DNA from 2 places in the Soonwooa purpurea genome. Region 2 is predicted to be linked to the other one. Evidence: riboswitches for the same ligand, from Rfam matches in the RefSeq annotation. Region 2 holds a riboswitch; the other holds the start of a gene.

Evidence for each region. Region 2 has a riboswitch for cobalamin ahead of ACVFVN_RS04435 (T9SS type A sorting domain-containing protein). Riboswitches for the same ligand answer to the same signal wherever they lie in the genome.
Region 1: linked by a shared signal. The riboswitch ahead of ACVFVN_RS09210 (TonB-dependent receptor plug domain-containing protein) and the one ahead of ACVFVN_RS04435 (T9SS type A sorting domain-containing protein) in region 2 are both predicted to bind cobalamin.

Annotation. Positions count from the first base shown of each region.
Region 1 covers NZ_JBSSMA010000008.1:97,648-103,501, reverse strand. The annotation lists gene ACVFVN_RS09220 (NAD(P)/FAD-dependent oxidoreductase) at 1-112, opposite strand, end outside; gene ACVFVN_RS09215 (YncE family protein) at 247-1,281, opposite strand; gene ACVFVN_RS09210 (TonB-dependent receptor plug domain-containing protein) at 1,293-3,113, opposite strand; cobalamin riboswitch at 3,143-3,327, opposite strand; gene mutY (A/G-specific adenine glycosylase) at 3,353-4,390, opposite strand; gene ACVFVN_RS09200 (HU family DNA-binding protein) at 4,437-4,730, shown strand; gene ACVFVN_RS09195 (Rne/Rng family ribonuclease) at 5,012-5,854, shown strand, end outside.
Region 2 covers NZ_JBSSMA010000003.1:200,814-206,667, forward strand. The annotation lists gene ACVFVN_RS04415 (CoA transferase subunit A) at 1-648, shown strand, start outside; gene ACVFVN_RS04420 (VOC family protein) at 673-1,044, shown strand; gene ACVFVN_RS04425 (Arc family DNA-binding protein) at 1,077-1,250, opposite strand; gene ACVFVN_RS04430 (SPFH domain-containing protein) at 1,294-2,160, opposite strand; gene ACVFVN_RS04435 (T9SS type A sorting domain-containing protein) at 2,253-3,365, opposite strand; cobalamin riboswitch at 3,462-3,646, opposite strand; gene ccsA (cytochrome c biogenesis protein CcsA) at 3,728-5,854, opposite strand, start outside.

The sequences.
Region 1 (5,854 bases), on a different contig from region 2:
GATTAACTTTATCAATAACCATGACTTTTTTGTCTGCTTTTCCGTTAAGCTGCTTGGCGAGTTGCAATCCCGCAAATCCGCCTCCTATTATTACAATTTTCTCCCTAATCATCGTTTAAAAATTTATACAAAAATACTTCATTTTTTCTGCTTTAAAGAATAGCAAAATTCATGCTTCAAAATTTGTACAATAAAAAAACGACAACCCATAAGTTGTCGTTCTATTAAATTTAATTTGACCTTAAATTAGTTTTTGTAAAAACCATTAACACCAATACCTCCATTGATTTTTCTAATTTCTGACCCAATGATTGAGTACACTGTAATTTCGCTTGGCGAGTTGAAGTCTTTAGCGTTCGCTGTGAAAATTTTCCCATCAATAACATTAAAACCATACAAAGTCCCATCATTCGATTGTGATGCAGAGAATAAATATTGCGGGATAACGTCGTTCAACGGAAGCGAATACACTTTGTTAGCTGAAGAAAAATAAGCAACATCATTGGCAATTTCCAAATTGCTAGCATCTGCAATCCCTTTTAATTTTATTTCTTTAGCAATGCTTGTTGCACCAGCGTTTATTCTATAAATATAAGAATCTACACCATCCGAGGTAATACTGTACACATTATCACCATAACCAATTGTTTTTTTGATATCACCATTCGGAACACTAATTGTGGTTTGGAAAGCATTATCTGAAGTTTTGATGATGCTAATTTTGTTACCATAACCAAAACTAGCATTTTGCACATAGACTTTATCACCAGCTACAACGACACGTTCTGCAACATCTTCAATATTAATTTTTTTAACAAAACTAAAATCACTTAACTTATATACAGCCACATATTTCTCTCCTAAATATGCATCATTTGTGATATAAATGTAATCTTTAGAAAAAGCGACATATCTCGGATTATTGATATTTGTCGAAATTGTTGTCATTTTTTTGAAAGAATAACGATTAACAACTTCAACTTTATTGGAATTATTGACTACCAAAAAAGCTTTATCATCTTTAACAGCAATTGTCTGTAAAACATCGCCTAAAACTTGGTTGTCATTATTCAGGGCATAGATATTCTGCGCAACTTGCGACAAATCAGAAGAAATATAAGACACTTCCGCTTGATTTTTATTGTACCCACCTTCTACACTTACCAAAACGCCACCTTCGTAAGCGCCGTTGTCAACGATGACTTCTTGATCATCTTTACAAGCTGTCATAAACAGCAAACTTGCGGCAAACATGCTCGCTAGCAAACTTCTGATTTTCATAATAACTATTTTTAAAAATTAAAATTCATATTAACGGCATAATTGCGCTTCGGCATCCAATAGCCATAGACTGTTCTGTACACTTCTGATGTCAGATTATTAACTTTAAATCCAAGTTTCAACGATTTCAAAACGGAAATATCCAAACCAAGATTAATAACATAAAACGAATCCATCGTGTACATCTTTGACTCATCTGCATCACTGAAAATTTTGGAATTCCAAATGGTTTGCAAATGTAATCCTATCCTTTTATAACTAAAATCCGCGCCCAAATTAATTTTATGAAAAGGTACATAGGGCAATTGTTTTTTTCGTGCCTGATCTTCCGATTTTGTATAAGCATAAGAGAAAAATGTGCGATAACTAAAATCTTCAAACTTCTGCTCGGCGCCCAATTGTGCTTCAATCCCCATAGATTTCACACGTTCGGTATTTTCTGCCTGAAAAATTCCGTTTGCACCAGGAATCCAACGTATCATATCTTTGATATCCATAAAATATGGCGTCACACTTGCATGTAAAAACTTCCATTTTAGTTCTTGTGAAAACTCAAATTGCAACGAAGTTTCCGGCTTTAAACTTGGATTTCCTCCAGGCTCCCAATACAAATCATTGAAAGTTGGCGCTCGAAAATTCTTTGATGCACTAATTTTGACATTATAAAAATCCGAAGCTTTATAATGTCCTGCCGCGGAAAACAAAAACGGACTGCTGACATGTTCTACAAATTCCTTTTTAATACCAACTTCCCAATCAAAATTTTTGATGTTATAATTTCTGTACAACAAAGCTGCAAAACCTTGATGGCGAGAAACATTGCTAATTCCAGTTTCAAAACCAAGCGCTTCAATTTTACTAACTTCAGCTAAAAAATTGATTTCCGAATCAGAATTAATTTTAAAATTAAAATCGTTTTTAATTAAATATTGTTTGGTTCCGCCGCCAGATTTTGTGGAAGGGATTTTAGAATTCATAAAATACTGATAATCATCCGTGAGATAGGCCACTTTCACATCATTATTTATTTTCAAGGTTTTCAACTTCCAACCAGCAAGACTTCGAAAAGTTTGACTCAAATATTTACTTGGCGTGGAAAACTCAGACAACAAAGGATAATTTTGTTCCGCATCAAAAATCTGACTTTGTGAGTAGATTTCGTTGTGGTGATCTAGTCGTAGCGCAAAACCGAGGTTAATTCCCGTATTTTTATATTTTGCATTTCTATTGACATAATATTGTTCTTCAACCTCAAAATCATTATCACTTTGATTATGATTTACAGAAAACTGAACACTCAATTTATCATTGCTATAATTAGTTTTTAATAATGAATTAAATGTCCCGTAGGAAGCATATTCTGCAAAGATTTGATTTTTAAATCCTTTGTTATATGAAAACAAATTGTTGAGATGTATCGAGCCGCCAATCGCTCCAGAACCATACAAAATACTTCCGCCACCGTATTTAATCGCAATATTATCATAGCCTAATAGACTTATATTATTAACATCACCTTGACCTAAAAACTGAGAATTAATATTAATGCCATTCCAGACAAAAGCGGTTTGTTGCGCGGTAGTTCCACGAAAAGAAGGCGAAGACACCATTCCGCGCCCATTTTCTTTAATATAAACTGGCGTTTGAAAACTTAAAAATTCTGAAAGCGATGTTGCATTCTTGAGGATCTCATCGGATTTCACAATTTGGATTTTGGAAAATTGTTCTGCTTTGGGAAGTTGCTGATCGATAAAAACAGTGTCAATAACTGCTTCTTGCGCAAAACTTACTACCGAAAAAAAGAACGAAAAAGAAAAATATAAATGCTTCATACCAACCGCTTTTCTCCCGAAAGCCTCATTATTTTTTGTTAATATTGGCAGGTCTCCTGACTTTCGCAGATGGCATCCCTTCTCGTGTTAACAATGGTTAATGATGACATCTTTTGTTCGCGAATTACAGTTGCGGGGACAGTTGAAGACTCACACTTCATTCCCTTTTAATTTCGAAATATGATTTTCGAAAACCAATAATGCAAAAATAAATAAAGTTTTTCTTTTAAATCAAATGATTATGAAAAATATTTCACATAAAAATCATGAAGCGGTTTTGGAAACGATTTTTGATCGGCTTCATCTTTTGTTAAACTTAAAAAAACAAATTCTTTTTTTAAATTTTCAAAATCAGAAAAATCTGGAATATTAATTTTAAATATTGAAATTTCTAAGTTACGATGCGTCAACTTATGCCGAATTAATTTTTCGCTTTCAACTTCATGGGGAAAATCACTCAGATCAATATTTTTTGGGAACTCAAACAATTTTTTCCATATATCGGAAGTATCCCGTTGCTTGACCAAAAATTGATTATCGTGATGAATAAATTGATATGTCAATGTCAAATTTTCGACTTTCGTTTTCTTCAATTTAACTGGGAATTGTTCGATTTCCCCAACCGCAAAAGCGCGACAATCTTCCTGCAAAGGACAATCACCACACATAGGATTTTTAGGCTTACATATTGCGGATCCTAGATCCATCATGGCTTGATTGAAACAACCAGGATTATCGTCTGGCATAATCAATTCCGCCAACTGAGAAAAATATTGTGATGCTTTAGAATTAGAAATATCAAAATCGTCAGCAAATAGCCGCGACAAAACTCTGTAAAAATTACCATCTACTGCAGGGATTTTTTCTTCAAAAGCAATGCTGGCGATTGCTGCAGCCGTATATTTCCCAACGCCTTTTAATTTTAAAAGCTGAGAATATTGATTGGGAAATTCGGAGTCATAATCATTTATAATTTGTTTTGCAGCTTTGTGAAGATTAAGCGCTCTCGAGTAATAACCTAAGCCTTTCCAATACAACAAAACCTCCTCTTCATCGGCATTTGCAAGGCTTTGCACGTTGGGAAACCGCGCTACAAAATTAATATAATGCTGAAGTCCTTGTTTCACTTGCGTCTGTTGAAGGACAATTTCGCTGATCCATATATTATAAGGATTTGTATTTTTGCGCCATGGCAAGTCTCTTTTATTAGTATGATACCATATAAGTAGCTTACTGCCAATATAAAGAAAGTCAGTCTTTTGTTTGTAAGTTTTCAAAAATATGTTTTATATTTGCACACCAAAAATATAAACAAAAAAGGAAATGACAAAGGCAGAATTGGTAAACATCATCTCAAATAAATTAGGCGTAGAAAAAAATGATACTCAGAAAGTTATCGAGGCATTTATGCAAGAGATAAGAACATCAATGTATAACGGAGATAATGTTTATCTAAGAGGTTTTGGATCATTCGTTATTAAGACTAGAGCAGCAAAAACGGGAAGAAACATTTCTAAAAATGTTGCAATTGAAATACCGGCACACAATATTCCGGCATTCAAACCATCGAAAACTTTTGTTGAAAAAGTAAAAACAAAAGTAGCAATAAAGAACTAATTAATTTAATATTAACACATAATAAAATTTCTAAATTATGCCAAGCGGAAAGAAAAGAAAAAGACACAAGGTTGCGACCCACAAAAGAAAGAAAAGAAGAAGACAAAACAGACACAAGAAGAAGAAATAGTCTTCTCGGAAAGTCATATACATATAAATATAGTTGGTGTTTTTCGCCGACTATATTTTGTTTTCTGTATATGCCAACAACAACGCCATAAAGATGGCATAATATTGACTATTGATGTCTTTCGTAAAAGGCAATTATTAAATAAGAATTTATGAAGAAAGAATTAATCATTTCGCATGAGAATGATTCTTCACAGATTGCCCTGTTAGAAGACGGTAGATTGTTCGAACTCCACGAGCTCGAATCAGATTCTGATTTCGTCGTTGGAGATTTATTCCTTGGAAAAATAAAAAAACTGGCTCCCAACCTTAATGCCGCTTTTGTCAACATCGGATACGGCAAAGACGCTTTTTTGCATTATCAAGATTTGGGACCACAATTTTTATCCTATCAAAAATTTTTGAAGGATAGTATTGCAAAAAGGCAAAACACTTCTAAACTGAAGGATTTTGCGGTACAAAAAAGCATTGACAAAAATGGCACTATTGACAAAGTTGCCACCGCTGGAGATCTTGTTCTTATCCAAATCACCAAAGAACCTATTTCAACAAAAGGGCCTCGTATATCGACACAGATATCATTAACAGGTAGATTTTTGGTATTAATTCCATTTGATAATAAAATTTCGTTATCAAAAAAAATAAAAGATTCAGCAGAAAAAGAAAGACTTAGGACTTTAATAGAAAGCATACGCCCAGAAGGTTTCGGGGTTATTATCAGAACGGTTGCAGAAGGCAAAAAAGTTGCGGAACTGCATAATGATATGAATCAGCTGATCCAAAAATGGGAAGATTGTTTTAAAAACATTCAGAAAAATAAAGTTCCTAGCAAAGTCCTTAGCGAGGAGGACAAAGCATCATCTATATTAAGAGACAACTTTAATCAGGATTTTGTCAGCATCATCTGTGATGACGAGGCTATGGTGCGCGATATGAAAAACTATCTGGAAGTTATCTCGCCGGAAACTAAAAACATTGTTCAGTATTACGATTCT
Region 2 (5,854 bases):
GACGGCGTAACAATTATGCTAGGAGGTTTCGGTCTTTGTGGCATTCCGGAAAATTGCATCGCCGAATTGGTTAAAAAGAATGTCAAGAATTTGACGTGTATTTCCAACAATGCTGGTGTTGACGATTTCGGGCTTGGACTATTGCTTCACCAAAAACAAATCAAAAAGATGATTTCGTCCTATGTTGGCGAAAACTCTGAATTTGAGCGTCAATTACTAAGTGGCGAATTGGAAGTTGACCTTATCCCACAAGGGACCTTGGCTACGCGTTGTATGGCCGCTGGATATGGGATGCCAGCCATATACACGCCAGCTGGTGTTGGCACCGAAGTCGCGGAAGGCAAAGAAGTACGTAATTTTAACGGAAAAGATTATTTGTTAGAATATGCTTTCGATGCAGATTTCGCAATCGTAAAAGCTTGGAAAGGCGACACAGCCGGGAACTTGATTTTCCGTTCTACCTCGCGTAATTTTAATCCACTCATGGCAATGGCTGGCAAAACAACGATTGTCGAAGTGGAAGAATTGGTTGAAGCGGGCGCCTTGAATCCTGACGAAATACATACGCCGGGAATCTATGTTCATCGTATTTTCCAAGGAAAAAATTACGAAAAAAGAATCGAGCAAAGAACCGTTCGTAAAGCTTAATATTTCGTTTAATTGAATAATATTATGAATTTAGGTGCATTTTCAATTAGTTTAAGTGTTAAACATCTTGAAACCTCCAAGTCTTTCTACGAAAACTTAGGTTTTGAAGTCTTTGCAGGTTCTTTGGAACAACGCTATCTCATCATGAAAAATGGGGATTGTCTTATCGGACTTTTCGAAGCTATGTTTAATGGAAATCTTTTGACCTTTAATCCGGGTTGGGATCAAAATGCGCAAAATATGGAAAACTGGGACGATGTGCGGACAATTGCTGAAAGTCTTGAGCAAAAAGGCCTGAACGTCAACAAACAAATCCATACAGAATCTGGTCCAGGAAGTCTTAGTATTATCGATCCAGACGGCAATATGATTCTTATCGATCAACATCGTTCGTAATAATTTTTAAAATACAAAAAGCTTAGTTTCCACTAAGCTTTTGTTTTTTTATCAGGATCTTTTTTCTTTCGTCCAGCATTCATTAAACTTTGATGAATCAAAAATTCGATTTGACCATTCACACTTCGGAACTCGTCAGCAGCCCATTTTTCGATGAGTTTATAAGTATCTTCATCCATTCTTAATACAAAACTTTTTTTGCTCATTTTAATAACTTTAAAAGCATCAAAGCTTTCATTCTAAGCTTGATTAATTATACAATGTTCCGGCATTCAAAATAGGTTGTGCTGCTTTTTCGCCACACAAAACCACCATAAGGTTGGACACCATCGCGGCTTTGCGTTCGTCATCCAATTCTACGATATTTTCCGCGGACAACTTTTTCAAAGCCAAATCTACCATGCCAACAGCCCCTTCCACGATTTTGGTTCTTGCTGCGACAATTGCGGTAGCTTGTTGTCTTTGCAACATTGCTCCAGCAATTTCTGATGCGTAAGCTAAGTGCGAAATTCTTGCTTCCTGAACGACAATTCCCGCTGGAGCCAAACGTTCTGTTAATTCTCTTTCCAAAATATGGTTAACATCTTCACCACCGCCACGCAATGTAATTGGCGCATTTTCGTCTTCTAAATTGTCGTAAGGAAAACTTACCGCCAAGTGTCTCACTGCAGCTTCACTTTGCGTTTTAACGTATTCTAAATAGCGTTCTACATCGAAAGCAGCTTTGTATGTATCGCCGACTTTCCAAACGATAACGGCACCTATTTCGATAGGATTTCCCATTTTATCGTTTACTTTAAGCGTTTGACCTTGCAGGTTTTCTGATCTAAGACTCATCCTTTGCGATGAATATAAAGGATTGATAAAGAATAAGCCATTATCTTTTACTGATCCAACATATTTTCCAAAGAAATTAAGAACGCGCGAATGATTGGGCTGAATAATCATTAAACCTTTCATAAAGAAAAATGACAATAAGACCGCCAGAACAGCAATAACAGTCAAAAAAGGATTATAATCGATAGAATAGATAAACAATCCTATTCCTCCAAAAAATAAAACAAGGCTTATTAATAAAGCAATGTAACCAGACATGGGTTTTAAAACTTTTTCCATAGTATTAAAATTTTGATATTAATTTGATATCATAAAGATATAAAAATTTTAATTATAAAACAAAAAAAACGCTACAAGAGCGTTTTAAAACATTACAGCTTTATAAAACTATGTGATGTTACTTTATTCTTTGTTTTAATAATCAAAATATAATTTCCTTTCGGTAGAAAATCTACATTTATCGCAGAATCTCTCAGACTATCACTTTTTAAAATCTTACCTGATGTATCAAATATTTGATAATCAACAATAAAATCAGCATTGCGCACATTAATTATGTTATTAACAAGACTCGGATAAATATTGATCGCCTTATTCTCAAAATCATGTGTTGACATGGTGGCACAATTATCCTGAACAAATGTACCCGATACAACTACAATACTATCATTACAATCTTTTTTTATCAGGTTAAATCCTGTATTAGCCTCAATATTAATTAGTGTAATATTATTGACAAAACCGTCCATAAAATCAAAGGATATCAACTGATTGTTTTTTACAAGAATGGTTTTTAACAATGGGTTATTACTAAATCTTATGTTTGACAAAATATTAGATTCTGCTGAAAACCAATTTAGCTTCGTAAGTCCTGACAAGTTAAGACTGGTCAATTGATTCCCATTGATGTATATACGTTCTAGATTAATGTTTTGCGAAAAATTGAGATTGCTTAGCTGATTGTTAACCAAAAATAGACGTTGCAAATCTTTCAATTCTGACAAATCTATACTAGTCAATTGATTATCATTAATGTATACAATTTTAAGTTTAGAATTTGTTGGAAAGATAACTTCCGACAATTGGTTATTGTTAAGCTCCAAGTTGGTAAGATTGCTTAGTGATGAGATATCTAGCGTACCAACAAGTTTATTTTTTCGGAGATTAAGCGTTGTGAGTTTAGTATTTTGTGATAAGTCAATCTTGTTAAGATTAATCAAATCTCCAAGATTAAGCTCTGTTAAGTTGGTAAAATACTCGATACCTGTTGCATCATAAATATTAGGATAATTGGCGAGGTTTCTGATAGATGTTAGACTTTTTGCTTCATCTTGAGAAATTTGACTGTCCTTGTTGCTATCTACCGCAGGGTAAGCTTTGATAATTGCCGCTTTAAAGTTAGCATCTGGAAAGTTAATGATTTGCGCATTGGCAAGATTTGCGACCATAACAAAACCGCTGAGAATTGTAAAAAATCTCTTCATAAGTATAAAATTAAATTAGTTTAACTCCCGAAACCACAGGGATATACTCATAAAGAGTCTTTATGAAAAAACAAAAATGTTCTTCACCTTTATCCCCGAAAGTATCAACATTAGGCAGGTCTCCTGGCTTACATCATGATGTCTTCCTTCCCAAATTTTTGTTCAGTGGACTCAAAAAATGACATCAAGTTTTTTAGTATACAGTTGCGGGTACAGCTCAGGTCTTTAACCTGATTCCCTTTTCATAAAGTAAAACTTTAACCTAATTGCTGCAAATATACGATAAATAAAGCTTTTTCTGGTAAAACAAAAAAAAGACACATCCGAAAATGTGCCTTTAATATATTTTAAATTATACAGAATTAAGGTTCTACATCTGTTCTTTCATCTTTTTTAATATGAAGACTTTGGTGGAGCTTCTTGTATTTAATATAAGAAATTAATGTTAGAGTCAACATAAATGCCAATCCAAGATATACCCAAAGTGGTATAGGAATCGCATCTCCTTTCGCATACGAGTGAAGTCCTGTCAAATAATAATTAACGCCGAAATAAGTCATCACCATAGAACAAAACGCAAACATGGTCATCACATGGAAAAGATGTCGTCCTCGTAATCCAGGAACCAATCTCATGTGTAAAACAAAAGCATAAACCATAATGGAGATAAACGCCCAAGTTTCTTTCGGGTCCCAGCTCCAATATCGCCCCCAACTTTCGTTAGCCCAAACACCACCTAAGAAGTTACCAACTGTTAAAGCCAACAGTCCTATTGTTAAAGACATTTCGCTGACAATAGCCAATTCTTTTATAGTCGTATCATTGTGTTTTTTGAAAATATTAGGCGTTGCTATGATATAGAAAAATTGTGATATAACAGCAATCAACATAGATAACGAGAAGAATCCATAACTGGATGTAATAATTGCCACGTGAACAATTAACCAGTAAGATTTAAGCACCGGAACCAAAGGTGTAATTTGTGGATCCAGAGCTGCCCCACCGTGGGCAAAACCCATCATAATAACCGCCACTAAGAATCCCGCTGCAGGAATCAAAGCATTTGAGTTTCTGTACAAGGCAAAACCTGCAGTAATACCAACCCAAGAAATAAAAATAATTGCTTCGTAGCCATTACTCCATGGTGCATGACCAGAAATATACCATCTTGCAATAAGACCTAGGAAATGTAAAACATAACCAACGGCACCAAGATAAATTAAAGTTTTAACAACTTTATGCATAATTTTACTTGGTTTAAACAATTCTATAAATGCTAAAATTAACAGCAATCCTCCAAGAATAGTATAGAAAATCAACAACTTAAAGTTGATATCAATTTTGTTCATGAAAACTTCCAACTCAATTTTTGCATCTGGCGGAATAACTTGTTTTCCCCATTTATGTTGATAAGCTTCAACTTTTGCAAGCTCTTGATCTGCTTTTTTCCAATCGTTATTTTGGGTTGCCATAAGAACCGATGACAAATATGGACCTAAAACTTCTTGCGCATTTTTATCTGCCTCAAAATCTGGCGTCATTACAGAATTCCATGTATGATTAGCATCGTTCTGAACAGGAATCGTACGGAAATACTGATAAGACATCAAAGCATTAAGCACCTGGACTTTATCATTAAGCTTGATAACAGCTTCATCAAATTTGCTCTTATCAACTGGTTTTTTGCGGAATGCTGCATTGTATTCGTCTTCTAGTACGAAACGTAAATTTCCGCTCGCATCCGCTGGGAATAATTTCACCAAACTCGTGAAACCTTCTGGCGTTGCTTTGGTAATTTTCGCTAAATCTTTCCCAACCTTTCCACGCGTTTCGATTTTAATAATGTTGACTTGCGCCCAGAACATTGGATCGATAATCGCCGCTAAAAACCATTGATCGGCATTAAGATGTTGGAAACTTCCTTTGCTTGTCAATTTATGCAAAATATCCAATGCCTGGGTATTAACTGGCTGGATACGACCTTCATAAGACTGTACCAACATGTGTCCAAACTTCTCGGCGTGATCGGGATCAATCTTAATATTTTTTACATAATCATCGGCAGACAACATTCCTGCGCCAGCTTTTGGCTGTGGTGTTGGGCTTGTTTCAGAATTAGATTTTGGAGCAACCGCATGTTCTTTACTACCATCATTAACAGAATGTGTTTCGATGTTTTGTGCATTTAATCCTAAACTTAAAAACAAGACAACAAGACTTGCCATTTTTGCTTTTTTCTTGCTGACATCGCGTAACATTTTGTTAAGATTCCAGAATCTGGAACCTTTCCAAAACATGGATACAAACATTCCTAAGAATAAAAATGCATATCCGATGTAGCTAAACAAAGTTCCCCAATAGTCATGGTTAACCGACAATACAGTTCCTCTTCTGTCAGGATCAAAACTTGCCTGGAAAAATCGGTAACCTTTATGATTAAGAACGTGGTTCATATATATTTTGTAAGGCGTTTCTTTGCCTTCGTCAAC